3 regions of the Janthinobacterium sp. BJB304 genome follow, and region 3 is predicted to be linked to each of the others. Evidence: predicted binding sites of a transcription regulator. Region 3 holds the regulator's gene; each other region holds the start of a gene.

What was found. Region 3 encodes FNR, which switches genes on or off when oxygen is low (the NO sensors DNR and NnrR bind a similar motif). Its sites were predicted from a motif close to TTGATNNNNATCAA; they were not measured.
Region 1: the regulator FNR is predicted to act here: its motif matches at 3,074-3,087, upstream of CSQ95_RS12540 (IPT/TIG domain-containing protein).
Region 2: the regulator FNR is predicted to act here: its motif matches at 2,226-2,239, upstream of CSQ95_RS03050 (serine protein kinase).

The regions. Positions count from the first base shown of each region.
Region 1 is NZ_PDZN01000009.1:62,681-67,377, reverse strand. Features, by position in the region: gene CSQ95_RS12545 (4-oxalocrotonate tautomerase family protein) at 1-300, opposite strand, end outside; gene CSQ95_RS12540 (IPT/TIG domain-containing protein) at 445-2,916, opposite strand; gene metH (methionine synthase) at 3,553-4,697, shown strand, end outside.
Region 2 is NZ_PDZN01000002.1:240,252-244,948, reverse strand. Features, by position in the region: gene CSQ95_RS03065 (catalase) at 1-429, shown strand, start outside; gene CSQ95_RS03060 (hypothetical protein) at 508-840, opposite strand; gene CSQ95_RS03055 (hypothetical protein) at 990-2,168, opposite strand; gene CSQ95_RS03050 (serine protein kinase) at 2,410-4,392, shown strand; gene CSQ95_RS03045 (DUF444 family protein) at 4,395-4,697, shown strand, end outside.
Region 3 is NZ_PDZN01000001.1:373,294-377,990, reverse strand. Features, by position in the region: gene ccoP (cytochrome-c oxidase, cbb3-type subunit III) at 1-305, shown strand, start outside; gene ccoG (cytochrome c oxidase accessory protein CcoG) at 310-1,692, shown strand; gene CSQ95_RS01720 (FixH family protein) at 1,839-2,363, shown strand; gene fnr (fumarate/nitrate reduction transcriptional regulator Fnr) at 2,488-3,246, opposite strand; gene CSQ95_RS01710 (response regulator) at 3,486-4,697, shown strand, end outside.

The sequences.
Region 1 (4,697 bases), on a different contig from region 3:
CAAGGCGCCGAGATGCTCATGCATGGCGGCGAACACGGCGGCGATATACGCGGCCTTTTCCGCCGCCGTATTCGTTTCATCGCTGATCAGGATATCGAGGAAAAAGCTGGCCTTGCCCTGCACCTGCAGGGATGGCCCGCCGACAAACCAGTGCGCCGCGTCAAGATGGCTGATCGCCACCGACGTCAGTTCGGGCGCCTTGTGCAGCAGTTGCGCCGTCAAGGCGCTCAAGGTGGCGGCGATGGCGGCCGACTGACGCGCATCGGGCGTGGTGGACAAACGCAGGTTTAGAATGGGCATGGGATGCTCCGCAAGTGGATGAAGTCCCATTCTAGGCAGACGGGAGGTAAAACGGCAGCCCTCGCCAGGTACAGGATCTGTGCATATTCCACACACAAAAAAGGGCTTGCCGCGGCAAGCCCTCGTTGCATCGAGCCCGCCGGCTTAGCGGCGCTGCACCCTCATCAGGCGTGCGCCCACGGACGACGACAGGCTGACCTCGAAACGGCCGCCGGCCGGCAAGGCGCTGACGTCGACGCTGGCTTTGCCACCCGTCAAGTCACTGGCGACCACCGTCTTGCGGCCATCGGCGGCCACGTGCAGCACGGCGGCGTAGGGTTCCGCATCGGCATTCCAGACCAGCGCCAGCTTGCCGCCGCTTTGTGTCGCATCGAACGTGGCATCGTTGGCGGCGGCCCTGCTGCGGCGCGCAGAGCGCTCCAGCTTGGCTAAAGCCTTGCCATTTTGCAGCACTTGCACGTCGCTGATGTCGCCCGGGTTGGCGAAGCTGACGCGGAAATGGCTCATGGCGTTGCCGCCATGATCAGCCACGGAAACGCCATCAAAAGGCAAGTCGATAGTCTGTCCCGACGCCGTCAGCACGCGCAGGGTATATGCATGGCCGCTGCCGCCGGCAGCGGGGCCGATGCGCGCAGACGAGGCAACGGCGGGACGCAGCCCCACACCGGCCGGCGTGATGCGGCCGGAAATGGTCAGATAGCCATTCTCGGCCACGGACATGCTGGCGGCCAGCACATTGCTGCCCGTCACCTGCGTGCTGCGCCTTTCCAGGAATTGCTGTACCCGCACATAGCTGTAGTCGGAGAACCAGGCACCGCTGCAATAGCTCATCACGTCTTTCATCGGCGTAGCGCCATACACGGCCTTGCTCAACTGGCCAATGCTGCCCGCATAGTCGCTGTTGTACAGCGGTTGCGGGCCCAGTTCGCCATTCGGATACGGGTAGTCGGTGGCCGCACTGGCTGGACCGCCGCAGGCGACGTGCTGCAGCGAGTGGTTATGGCCCAGCTCATGCACAAGCGTGGTCAGCCATTCAGGCCAGCTATTGCCAAAGGGATCGACGGAGGCAATGCTGTTGAACCTGGCATCGAGGCCAATGGCCGCCGTGAAGGCATTGCTGCTGCCCGTCGGGTTGATGTAGGCCAGGCCGGCGGTGCGCGTGGAAGACATTCTCGGCACGAAACCATAATAATAGGCGCCGCGGTCTTCCAGCGCGCGCTGGTTTTCCAGCTTGCCCAGAGTATCGCTCCACCAGCTGTCGGCCGTGCTGCTGCCAGGCATGCTCAGCGCCGCGCGCGTGGTGATGCTGATATTTTCCGCCGCATACGGATACACGCGCGTCAGTGCAGCACGGATCACCTCGGCGTCCGGCAATTGCGCCACACCATCATCGGTGCTCAGCGGTACCAGCACCAGGTGAATTTTCGCTGCGCTGCCCACCACGGGCGCCGCTTCCTGGCTCACTTGCACGCCGTCATTGCCCACTGCCGTCACGCGCACGCGCACGCCGGGCAAGATCCAGCCAGCAGGCAGGACGGCGCTGAAATTGCCGTTGAAACTGTAATCGCTTTTCACCGTCGGCAAGACCGATGGGCCGCTCATGGTGATGCTGCCCAGGTTGCCGCCATTGGCGGCCGTCGCATTCAAGATCACGGCCGGGCTGGTCTGGCCTGTTTGCGTGGCCAGCACGGAGACGCGCACGGCGGCCGGCTTGCCGCGCGTCAGGCGCAAGGCTGCATCGCTGGAATTCAAGTTCAGTACCTGCGCGAAATCAATGCTGCCCAAGGTAAAGGCCGACACCGTGCCCGCATTCACGGCGATGCGCGAAGCGGCCGACAGCATCACGTTGCCCGTTGCCGACGCTGGCGCAGACAGCAGCAGCTGGCTGCTACTGGCGCTGACGATGACGGCTGGCGTACTGCCCACCGTTGCCGAGCTGACCTGGTCGAGATTGCTGCCCTGCAGCGTCACCGACAAGGTCGCGCCGTTGACAGCCGACGTGATCGACGTCACTGCCACGCTCGCCAGGACCGTGTACGTGTCGCTGCTGATCACATCGTTGTACGGACCGCGCACCGTCAGCGCGCCTGTCGCTGCGCCCGCAGGCACCACTACCGTCACGCTGCCGGCCGTCTGGCTTTGCGGCGTTGCCGCCGCGCCACTGCCGAACTGCACCGCCGTCACGGCGCCCATGCCGCCGCCCGCGATCGTCACGCTGGAACCGACGCCGCCCGTCGCCGGCGCGATGCTGCTCACGCTCAGCGGCAAGTACACATTGACGTTATAACTGGTGGTCGCCGTGCCGCTGGCGCTGACGAGGCTCAAGGCGCCCGTCACAGGGGTGCCCGGCATAGCCAGGGTCACGCTGGTGTCGCTGCTGGTACTGGCGGCAACGTTCACGCCGCCTACCTGGAAAGCCGTCACGCGGCTCAGATTCGTGCCCGTCACCACCAGCCTGCCGCCCACGGCGACATTCGCCGCCGAGACGGCCGTTACGGCAGGAACCACGGCAGGATTGCCCGACGTGGTCGCCACCGCCGTGTCACCACCGCCGCCACCGCCGCAAGCGGACAGGCCCAGCACAAGAAACAATGCAACAAGCAGATGGTTTTTCATGGATGGCAACCATGTTGGTGCAGCGCGATGCCGGGGAGGACACGAGAGAAATGTGACATATTGGTGACTTTTGGTGAGAATGTGATTTCGAAGAACCCATATTATCGGTTAATTCGATTCCCAAAGACAACTATTAATGCTTTTGATTCAATTGGTTTTGATAATAATAAAGTATTCGTCTGGAAATATTTATTTAAGAAGTATTCGCCCCCACCTACATGGCCTTGAATCGAAATTATTTTCCTTTGCAGCTATTGCCATACAATTCATAAAAAACAGGCTGCTATGGTGCCAATAATGTGGGAATTTTTCCACAGCCTAGACATCGTGCCTTCCTGGCAATTTTGGCGGAAGAATTAACATTTTGAGTAAGATTTTCAGGAATGTCATTTCAGAATCTGGCACGGCGCAAGCCGATCTGTTGCAAGCAAGCCTGCCGCGAGGCGAACGGCCGCTTTTGCTTAAAACCAAAGCAGCCTGATGCCGTATAATTTTAGACCCGGTGATTCAGGCGATTGCCACCTTCTGCCTGCCCTACCCGGCGGGCACACTCCGTCAGCTGATCCTGCTGGCCCGCAACCGCCTCGTACTGTCTTGTCGCCGCGCCGCCGCCCGTTTGCCTATTGAAAGCATGAAATGAACGATACCGTGATCCCCGCCATGTCCCCGACCGAAGCCACCTTGCGCGCCATCCTGGCGCAGCGGATCATGATCCTCGACGGCGCCATGGGCACGATCATCCAGCAGTACAAGCTCGACGAAGAAGCGTACCGTGGCGGTCCCGCCGGCCGCTTCATCGATTTCGCCGCACCGGCCGACAGCGGCGCACGCGAACTGTTCGTCAAGGGCAACAATGAGCTGCTGACTCTGACGCAGCCGCACATCATCCAGGAAATCCACGAGCGCTACCTGGCGGCGGGCGCCGACCTGATCGAAACGAATACCTTCGGCGCCACGACGATCGCGCAAGACGATTACCACATGGCCCACCTGGCCTATGAAATGAACGTCCAGGCGGCCAAGCTGGCACGCGCCGCCTGCGACAAGTATTCCACCCCGGACAAGCCGCGCTTCGTCGCGGGCGCCCTGGGACCCACGCCAAAGACGGCCTCGATCTCGCCCGACGTCAACGACCCGGCCGCGCGCAACGTCAGTTTCGACCAGCTGGTGGCCGCCTACCTGCAGCAGACGCAGGGCCTGGTGGAGGGCGGCGCCGACGTGCTGCTGGTGGAAACCATCTTCGATACCTTGAACTGCAAGGCGGCCCTGTTCGCCATCGACCTGTTCTACGAACAGAATCCGACCGTCGTGCGCCTGCCCTTGATGATTTCCGGCACCGTCACGGACGCCTCGGGCCGCATCCTGTCGGGCCAGACCGTGCCCGCCTTCTGGAATTCCGTGCGCCACGCGAAACCGCTGACCATCGGCCTGAACTGCGCGCTGGGCGCCGCCCTGATGCGCCCGTACGCGGAAGAACTGGCCAAGATCGCCGACACTTTTGTTTGCATCTACCCGAACGCGGGCTTGCCCAATCCCATGAGCGACACGGGCTTCGACGAGTTGCCAGCCGACACATCCGCCCTGCTGCGCGAATTTGCCGACGCGGGCTTTTTGAACATGGCGGGCGGCTGCTGCGGCACCACGCCAGAGCACATCGCCGCCATCGGCGAGTTGCTGTCGAAAAACACGCCGCGCATCGTGCCGGCCCCGTCGCACGACTTGCGCCTGGCGGGCCTGGAACCGTTCGTCGTCAATGACGAATCGCTGTTCGTCAACGTGGG
Region 2 (4,697 bases), on a different contig from region 3:
GACGCGCAGCGCTACCGCCTCGGCGTCAACCACAGCCATATCCCTGTCAACGCGCCGAAATGCCCGTTCCACAGCTACCACCGCGACGGCCAGATGCGCGTCGATGGCAACCAGGGGGGAACGTTGGGCTATGAGCCGAACAGCGAGCAGGAATGGGCCGAGCAGCCCGACTTCCGCGAACCGCCATTGAGCATCGAAGGCGCGGCCGACCACTGGAACCACAGGGTCGACGAGGATTACTATTCGCAGCCGCGCGCCCTGTTCCAGCTGATGACGCCGGCGCAGCAGCAAGCCTTGTTCGACAACACGGCGCGCGCCATCTCGGGCGCCTCGGAGCAAGTCAAGCAACGCCACATCGGCAACTGCACGCTGTGCGACCCCGCCTATGGCGCGGGCGTGGCCGAAGCGATCAGCCGCCTGAGCAAGTAAGGCAGGCGGAAAGGAACCCGGAAGGCCTGGCAACAGGCCTTCCGCCGCAACGATCCGCGGCCAGGCGGCCAGGCCTGCCTACCAGCGCCGGATATCGATCTGGCCAGTGACGCTCGTTTCCACCGGATAGCCCTCGACCTGCGACGGCACGCGCCGCTTGACGGACGAGTCGCGCAAATACACGACGAGCGCGTCCTTGCCCACGGCCGTGTGTCCCACGCTGACGCCTTCCACGCCGTCGATGGCCATCAGCGCCCGCTCGTTGCGCCGCTTTGCCGCTTCCAGGCGGCCGTGGGGCGCGGCCGGGGTGTACTGCCCCATGCCCTGTCCAGGAATTTCATCCGGTAAGTACGGCATGGCAGCGTCTTCGAAGACGGCATATGGCGATGGTACGAATTTACTGTTTGACATGACAACCCTCCTGAGGCATTCCATGATACACCCGGCCATCCGGCGCTGCAGCGCCGTTCGCCGGGCACAACCATGCATGGCTGCGGCCTCTCATACAATCATCATCGTGCAAAAAGCAGCGTTATGCAAGGCGGCATCTGGCAGCGTACTCAGGTGTACAAATTGATGTCGAGCGCCGCCACCACGCGCCGCATCTGGTTGGCAAACGTGATGTTGTTACCGCCCGCAAACAGCAAGCCGACGGGATTGCGCTGCTGGTTCCAGGTCCAGATGGACGAACCGGAATCGCCGCCCGCGCTGAACGCCCCGCTCACGCCCGTGATGGCGATCTGGTCCTGGAACAGCGCGATCCTGCCGCCGCCGTAATTGACGTTGATGGTGGCGCCCAGGCCCGTGATGCGGCCCTGCGTCAATTGCGTCGTGCGGCCGGACTTGCCGACCATCATGCCCAACGCGGGGGCCACCAGCGCATTGCTGATACGGAAGTAGGCGGGCACGCCTCCGCTCAGGTAGACCAGTTCGGACCGCACGCGGTCCGGCCAGGCCCAGCCGGTGGCGCAATCGACGTAATTGACGCCGCTGCTGAAATTGATGGGCACGAAACGCTCGAGCACGGCCACCTGGTCTTGCGGACAACGTCCCCCGTCGATGGGACCAGGCTGCACGATGCAGTCGTTGAACACGCCGCCGTTGGAATTGGCCAGCACGTGATTATTGCTCAGGATCATCAAGCGGCCGCTGCGCGGCGCGCTGCGCCCCACGGCCAGGCAGCCGATGGTGCCGGCCGTGATGCGGAAATGCCCGACCGACACGCCGCCCGGCGCCGGGCGCAAGCGGAAACGGTGCGGTTGCGCATCGATCACGCCCGTGACGACGATATTCACGGGGACATTGTCGCTGGCCACGGCGCGCACGCCCATGGCCCCCACGATGGCGGCCTTGGCGCGGTCGACGGAGGTGGGTTCGGCCACGTACAGGGTCAGGGCCGGCAAGCCCGGCTCGCCGGACGAGCTGTCGCTGGCGCCCTCGCCCAGGCCGATGGACACGCCCTGGATATTGCCGCCGTCGCTGAAGGCGTCGGCCGCGCGCACGCCGCCCGCCTGGGAAATACCCTGGCGCATGCCGTCTTCGATGCTGCGCTTGATTTCCAGCAATTCCATGCTGACGCCGCTCAGGGCGTCGGGTACCTCCGAGACGGACGCGCTCTCGATCGTATTGTCGTCTTCGCCGGGGGCGGCAAACTGACCGACGGCCTCTTCATCGTCCGCGCTTTGTCCCCTGCCGCTGCCGCCAGGCGGGGCGCTGAAACCATTCTCGTTACCTATCATTATGTTCTCCTCGTGGATCGTCGCAAGACCAGTGTGGACGTGCCGCGCAGGCCAGTATTGATCTGGATTGAACCGCGCTGACGCATGGCTGCCCTGTCTCAATGGGCGCGGCGAGGATAAAAATAGTTCCCTCGTCAAGGTTGAGCGAGATCAGTCGTGCGGGCAGAGGCAGCGTCGTATACTTGACTGGCAGGCTGGAACTGGGCCTGCACACGGCAGCAACGGTATGGATGGGGAAATAATGACGATTCCTGGTAGGCCACACCAATCCGATGACGACGCGCCTGCGGGCGAGCAAGGCCAGCATGCGGGTTTCGTGCACGGCATGGCGGCCTGGGCGGAAAAACACCGCATCAGTCCCTGGCGTGGCAGTTTTGCCGACTTCATGGAACAAATCCTGCCCGGCCGCGCCGGCCTGCTGACGCGCAGCGCGCACCAGTATCTGTGGGACATGATGCGCTGGAACGGCCAGACCGACGACAGCGGGCGCTTCCGCTGCCGCCTGTTCGACGACGAGCTGTTCGGCATCGACGAGGCGATCGACCGGGTCGCCGCCTACTTCAAGGCGGCCGCCGCCGGCTCCGAAGTGGGCCGGCGCATGCTGTTGCTGCTGGGCCCGCCATCGGGCGGCAAGTCGACCATGGTGATCCTGCTCAAGCGGGGGCTGGAAGAATACAGCCACAGCAGCGAAGGCGCGCTATATGGCATCGCCGGCTGTCCCGTGCACGAATCGCCGCTGCATCTGGTGCCGCACAGCATGCGCGCCGACTTTCGCGCCAGCTATGATGCCGAACTGCACGGCGAACTGTGTCCCCATTGCCGCGCCCGCCTGGAAGAACAGTACGGGGGCGACTTCCTGCGCATGCCCGTCGAGCGCATCCACCTGTCCGAGGCGGGCCGCTGCGGCATCGGCACGTATGCGCCGCACGATCCCACGACGGCCGACCTGGCCGACCTCGTGGGCTCCGTCGACCTGTCGAAAGTGGCGCAGTACGGCGACGAAGGCGATCCGCGCGCCTGGTCCTGGTCCGGCGCCGTGTATGCGGCCAGCCGCGGCATGCTGGAAATGATCGAAATCCTCAAGGTCAAGCGGGAATTTCTCTACCTGCTGCTGACCCTGACGCAGGAAAAGAATGTCAAGGTATCGCGCTTCCCCTTGATTTACCTCGATGAAACCATCGTCGCGCACACGAATCTGGCGGAATTTCGCAAGTTCATGCAAGAAAGCGAAAACGAGGCGCTGCTCGACCGCATGGTCATCGTGCAAGTGCCGTACACGCTCAATTACCGCGAAGAAGCGCGCATTTACCGCAAGTTGATCCAGGCGGCAGCGCCCGCCTTCCGCGACGTGCACCTCGATCCGCACGTGCTGCATGCGGCGGCCGTGTTCGCCATCCTGAGCCGCTTGCCCGAGGGCGACGACAAGGAAGCGGAACTGGTCAAGAAACTGCGCGTGTACGCCAACGAAGACGTCGACGACTTGCAGCATGCCGACATCCGCCGCCTGCGCGAACGCGACAAGGCACCCGACGAAGGCCTGGCGGGCGTGTCGCCCCGTTTCGTCATCAATGCCCTGTCGCACGCCATCATTTCCGCCCAGCGCAACAGCCTGTCCACCATGGACGTGCTGCTGGCCCTGAAAGACGGCATCGAAAGCGATGCGCGCATCGAACCGCGGCGCAAGCGCAAGTGGGTCGATTACCTGGTACTCACGCGCAAGGATTTTTATAACCGCTGGGTCAAGGCCGACGTGCACAAGGCCCTGTTCGTGTCGTTCGAGCAAGAGGCGCAAGACTTGCTGAACAAATATCTCGATGAAGTCGAAGCCATGCTCGACAACCGCCAGATCCGCGACCCCATCACCAGCGAAGAACGCCGTCCCGACGAACGCTTCCTGCGTGCCGTGGAAGAAAAAATCCACATCAGCGACTCGGGCAAGCAGTCGTTCCGCCAAGAAGTGGTGCGCAAGGCCATGAGCGCCTTCAAGCGGGGCGAGGCGTTCGGCCTGGGCAGCCATGCGCAACTGCACGACGCCATCCAGCAATATCTGTTCGAACAGCGGCGCGACGTGCTGCGTCTGGTCGGCTCGGCCAAGCGCCCCGATGACGACGTGCGGGCCAGGATTTCCGCCGTCGAGCAGCGCCTGGTCGACGAATACGGCTACGACGCCCACAGCGCGCGCGAAGCGCTCAACTACGTGACCACCTTGCTGGCACAGGAATAGCCATGTCCGCCACGACCTCGCCAGGCAAAGGCAAGCAGGATGGTCCTGCGGGAGCCGCCGCGCCCGACCTGGCCCAGCCCTGGTACGGGCTGTTCTCGCGCGGCGCGCGCGACTGGCTGCGCCACAACCAGAAAGTGCGCGACGCCGTGCAGGCCCACTTGCCCGAGCTGATCGCCACGCCGGACCTGATCGGCGGACCGCAGCAGCGCACGGTGCAAGTGCCCCTGCGTCTGCTCGAACATGCGCGCTTCCGTCTGGCGCCCGCGCGCAACAGCGTGGGCGCGGGACAGGGCGACGGCCAGCCC
Region 3 (4,697 bases):
ACTACGTGCTGAGCCTGTCCGGTTCCACCTCGGACCCTGTCAAATCCGTGCTGGGCAAGGCCAAGTTCGGCGCCTGCATGGCCTGTCACGGCGCCGATGCGAAGGGCAACCAGATGCTCGGTGCGCCTAACCTGACGGACAAGGTGTGGCTGTACGGCGGCAGCGCCGATACCATCATGGAAACCGTGCGCAAGGGACGCAGCAACACCATGCCGGCCTTCAGCGATTTCCTCGGCGAATCCAAGGTACACGTGCTGTCGGCGTATGTCTGGAGCCTGTCGAATCCCCAGACGCCAGTGAAATGATGTAATGGAACCTCAAGTCATCAAGATGTATGCGGCCCGCGAGCAAATCTACCCTCGCGAGGCCAAAGGACGCTACGCTACCTGGAGATGGGTATGCGTATGGCTTACCCAGCTCGCGTTCTACGGCTTGCCGTGGTTGACCTGGAATGGCAGGCAAGCCCTGCTGTTCGATTTGACCACGCGCAAGTTCTACATTTTCGGCGTCGTGCTGTGGCCCCAGGATTTCATCTATCTGGCGGCCCTGCTGATCATCTGTGCGTATTTGTTATTCCTCGTCACGGCCATTGCCGGGCGGGTGTGGTGCGGGTTTTCTTGCCCGCAAACGGTATACACGGAAATCTTCCTGTGGGTCGAACGCCGCATCGAGGGCACGCGCAGCGCGCGCATGGCCCTCGACAAGCAGGGCCCCTCCGTGCGCAAGGCGTTCAAGAAGACGGCCAAGCACCTGGTATGGGGCGCCATCGCCCTGTGGACGGGCTTTACCTTTGTCGGCTACTTCACGCCGATCAAGGAACTGGCGCGCGAGGTGACCACCCTCAATTTCGGTCCCTGGGAATGGTTCTGGGTCTTGTTCTACAGCCTGGCAACCTACGGCAACGCGGGCTGGCTGCGCGAGCAGGTGTGCAAATACATGTGCCCCTACGCGCGCTTCCAGAGCGCCATGTTCGACCAGGACACGCTGATCATCACCTACGATGCCAAGCGCGGCGAACCACGCGGCGCCATGAGCAAGAAGGCCGGCAACAACGACAGGCTGGGCGACTGCATCGATTGCACCCTGTGCGTGCAGGTGTGTCCGACCGGTATCGATATCCGCAACGGCCTGCAGTATGAATGCATCGGCTGCGCCGCCTGCGTCGATGCCTGCAACACCGTGATGGACAAGGTCGAGCGGCCGCGTGGCCTGATACGCTACAGCACCGACCATGCGATGGAAAACAACTTCAATTCGAAGCAGATCCGCCAGCGCGCCATGCGCCCGCGCGTGCTGATCTACACGTCCATCCTGGCCCTGATCATCATCGCCGTGTGTACGTCGCTGGCCCTGCGCACGCCCCTGAAGATGGACGTGATCCGCGACCGCGGTTCGATGGGACGCGAAGTGGAAGACGGCATGATCGAAAACGTCTATCGTCTGCAGATCATGAACACCTCGGAGCAAAGCCAGCATTTCAAAATCAGCGCTTCCGGCTTGCCGGGCCTGACCTTGCTGACGCGCGAGGAAGTGACCTTGCAGCCGACGGAAACGCTGGGCTGGCCGATCCGCCTGCGCGTGCCGCACGGCGTGGGCGAGAAGGGCTCGAACAAGATTGCGATCGAATTGCAATCGCTGGACGACCCGTCGCTGCATGTGCGCGAAAGCGCGGTGTTCATCGTGCCGCGGTGATGTTGATTTGGGGTCGGCCCCTCCGGGCCCGACCCCGGTATTTCGCCGTAGGGGTATCATCAATCATGCGTTAGGGTCACTTGATTTTCAACCCGGAAGCAAAAGCTGGGGTCGGACCCAAAGGGTCCGGCCCCAAGGAGAACACAATGTCCGACAGTCTGAAACTGCAACCTCCCGTTGCCCCATGGTACAAGCATCGCTGGCCATGGCTGCTGATGATCGGTCCCGGCCTGTCCGTGGTCGTCGGCAGCTTCATGGGCTATATCGCGTTTACGCAGCCCGACGCGCTGGTGGTGGGCGACTATTACAAGCAGGGCAAGGCGATCAACCAGGATTTGAAGCGCGACACGATCGCCAGCGACCTGGCGATGGATACGACCCTGTCGTATGACGTCGCTGCAGCGCGCCTGAGCGGCTCCGTGCACAGCTTCGGCAAGGCGTACCAGGGGCCATTGCAGCTGCACCTGGCGCATGCGACCCTGCCGGAAAAGGATATCAAGCTGCTGGTGCAGCCCGATGCGGCCGGCAATTTTTCCGTGGCGCTGCCGATGCTCGAGCGCAGCCGCTGGCAAGTGCTGGTGGAAAACGACAAACGCGAGTGGCGCCTGTCCGGCATCTGGACCTGGCCGCTGCAACGCAGCATCGCGCTGCACGCGGATGAGGAACTATAACGTACAGTGCCGGGAAAACCGTAGCGAGCGGCAGTGATTTGTGGCTGAGAAGCACAGCTGTGCTATAGCACAGCGAGCATCGCAGGCCGCAAAGCACGACGCGCAGTAGGTTTTGACGGTGCTGTTACTTGCAGACGTCGGTGCCGGCCGTAATGGCCTTCAGTTTTGCCGGCTGCAAGATCTCGATCTCGCGGTTGGAGACGCGCAGCCAGCCTTCCTTCTTGAATTTCGACAATAAACGGCTGACGCTTTCGATGGTCAGGCCCAGGTAGTTGCCGATTTCCTCGCGCGACATGCGCAACTGAAATTTGCTGGCCGAATAGCCGCGCGCTTCATAGCGCGACGCCAGGTTGACGATAAAGGCGGCAAAACGCTGCGTCGCCTGCATGTTGCCCAGCAACAGCATGACACTTTGCTCGCGCGTGATTTCCTGGCTCATCATGCGGTGGAAATGGCGCAGCAGGGTCGGCATATTGCCCAGCAATTGTTCCAGGCTGGAAAACGGGATTTCACACACTTCGCTGTCTTCCAGCGCCACCGCATTACAGTGGTGGCGGTCGGCGCTGATGGCGTCCATGCCCAGCAGTTCGCCCGCCATCTGGAAGCCCGTCACCTGCTCTTCGCCGCCCGGATTGATCTGGTAGGTCTTGAAGTGGCCCAGACGGATCGCATACAGGTTCTGGAACGAGTCGCCGATGCGGAACAGCGAAGCGCCGCGCACGATCTTGCGGCGGCGGCCGATGATCTGGTCCAGTCTGTCCATGTCGCCCACGTCGAGGCCCATCGGCAGGCACAATTGATGCATGCTGCAGGTCGAGCATCGCGCACGCAACGCTTCCACGGTCACTGTGGGCGAGGTTGGAGTGAGTAGCGCTTCAGTCATGTCGGTACCTTTTAGAAAATGCAACAACAAGTTTACTGCATACAGGGTTGCCGTGTGCCAATTTCACCGCAATTTCGCTGAATAAACGACGTTCCGACTTTAATTATATGGCAACATCGTCAAAAGCCCATGCGGAGAGGGCAATTTGCGTGGCGGCGCTTGCCAAGCTGGGGTATTGATAGGAAAATTCCTGACAGCATTATCTGCCGCCTGTGCCGCCCGGTACTGAAAAGGAAATCATGAAGCCTCTCGGCATCAAAGCAAAAGTCGCGCTGGCCACCAGCCTGACCTCGATCGCCATGATCGCGCTGGTCACCATGATCCAGGTGCAGCACATGCGCGACGATTTCACCAAGGTACTGTTGAGCCAGCAGTCGTCCCTGATCAGCCGCACCGCCGCCGAGCTCGACGACAAGCTGGGCATGCTGCTGCAGATCGTCACCCTGACGGCCCGGCAGCAGCCGCCAGAACTGATCACCCAGCCCGCCCAATTGCGCGAATACTATTCGCGCCGCTCGATGCTGGTGCTGTTCGACGACGTGCTGGTGCTCGACGCGCACGGCGCCGTCGTGGCCGACATGCCGGAAGTGGCGGGGCGCGCCGGCATCAACGTCGCCGAGCGCGAGTATTTCCAGACCGTGCTGCGCACGCGCCAGCCCATGATCACCGAGCCGATGCTGGGCAAATCAAGCGGCATGCCCATCGTGCAGATGGTCGCGCCCATACTCGCCGCCGATGGCCAGGTGGCCGGCGTGGTGATCGGCGTGCTGCGCCTGTACAAGGACAACCTGCTGGGGCGCCTGCGCTCGGAAAAGATCGGCAAGAGCGGCTATTACTTCATCCTCACGCGCGGCGCCGTGCCGCGCTATGTGCTGCATCCCGACACCAGCCGTTTGCTGCAGCCGCGCGTGCCGAACGCCAACCTGACGACCACCCGGCTGCTGAAGGACGATGGCGAAGGCACCATGGTCAGCACCAACAGCCGCGGCATCACGGCCGTCAACAGCTTCAAACGCCTGAAATCGGTGAACTGGCTGCTGGCCGCCTCGCTGCCCCTCCACGACGCCTTCGAACCGTTCGACGGCGTGCTGTACCGGCTGGTGCTGTGGAGCATCCTCGCCTCGCTGCTGGCCGCAGCCGTGCTGGGCTGGGTCACCGTGCGCCTGCTCTCGCCCCTGGTGCGCCTGCGCGACACCCTGCAGGCGCTGCGCACCAGCGGCAGCCGTTTCACCCCCGTTCCCGTACAGCAGCGCGACGAGATCGGCGAGCTGACGGAAGCGTTCAACGGCCTGATGAGCGAGCGCGACCGCCTGCAGCAGGAACTCGAATCGCGCGCGGCGGAGCTGGAACAGGAGCGCGACCGGGCCGAGGCGGCCAACCGCGCGAAAAGCGATTTCGTGGCCAACATGAGCCATGAAATCCGCACGCCCCTCAATGCCGTGCTGGGCATG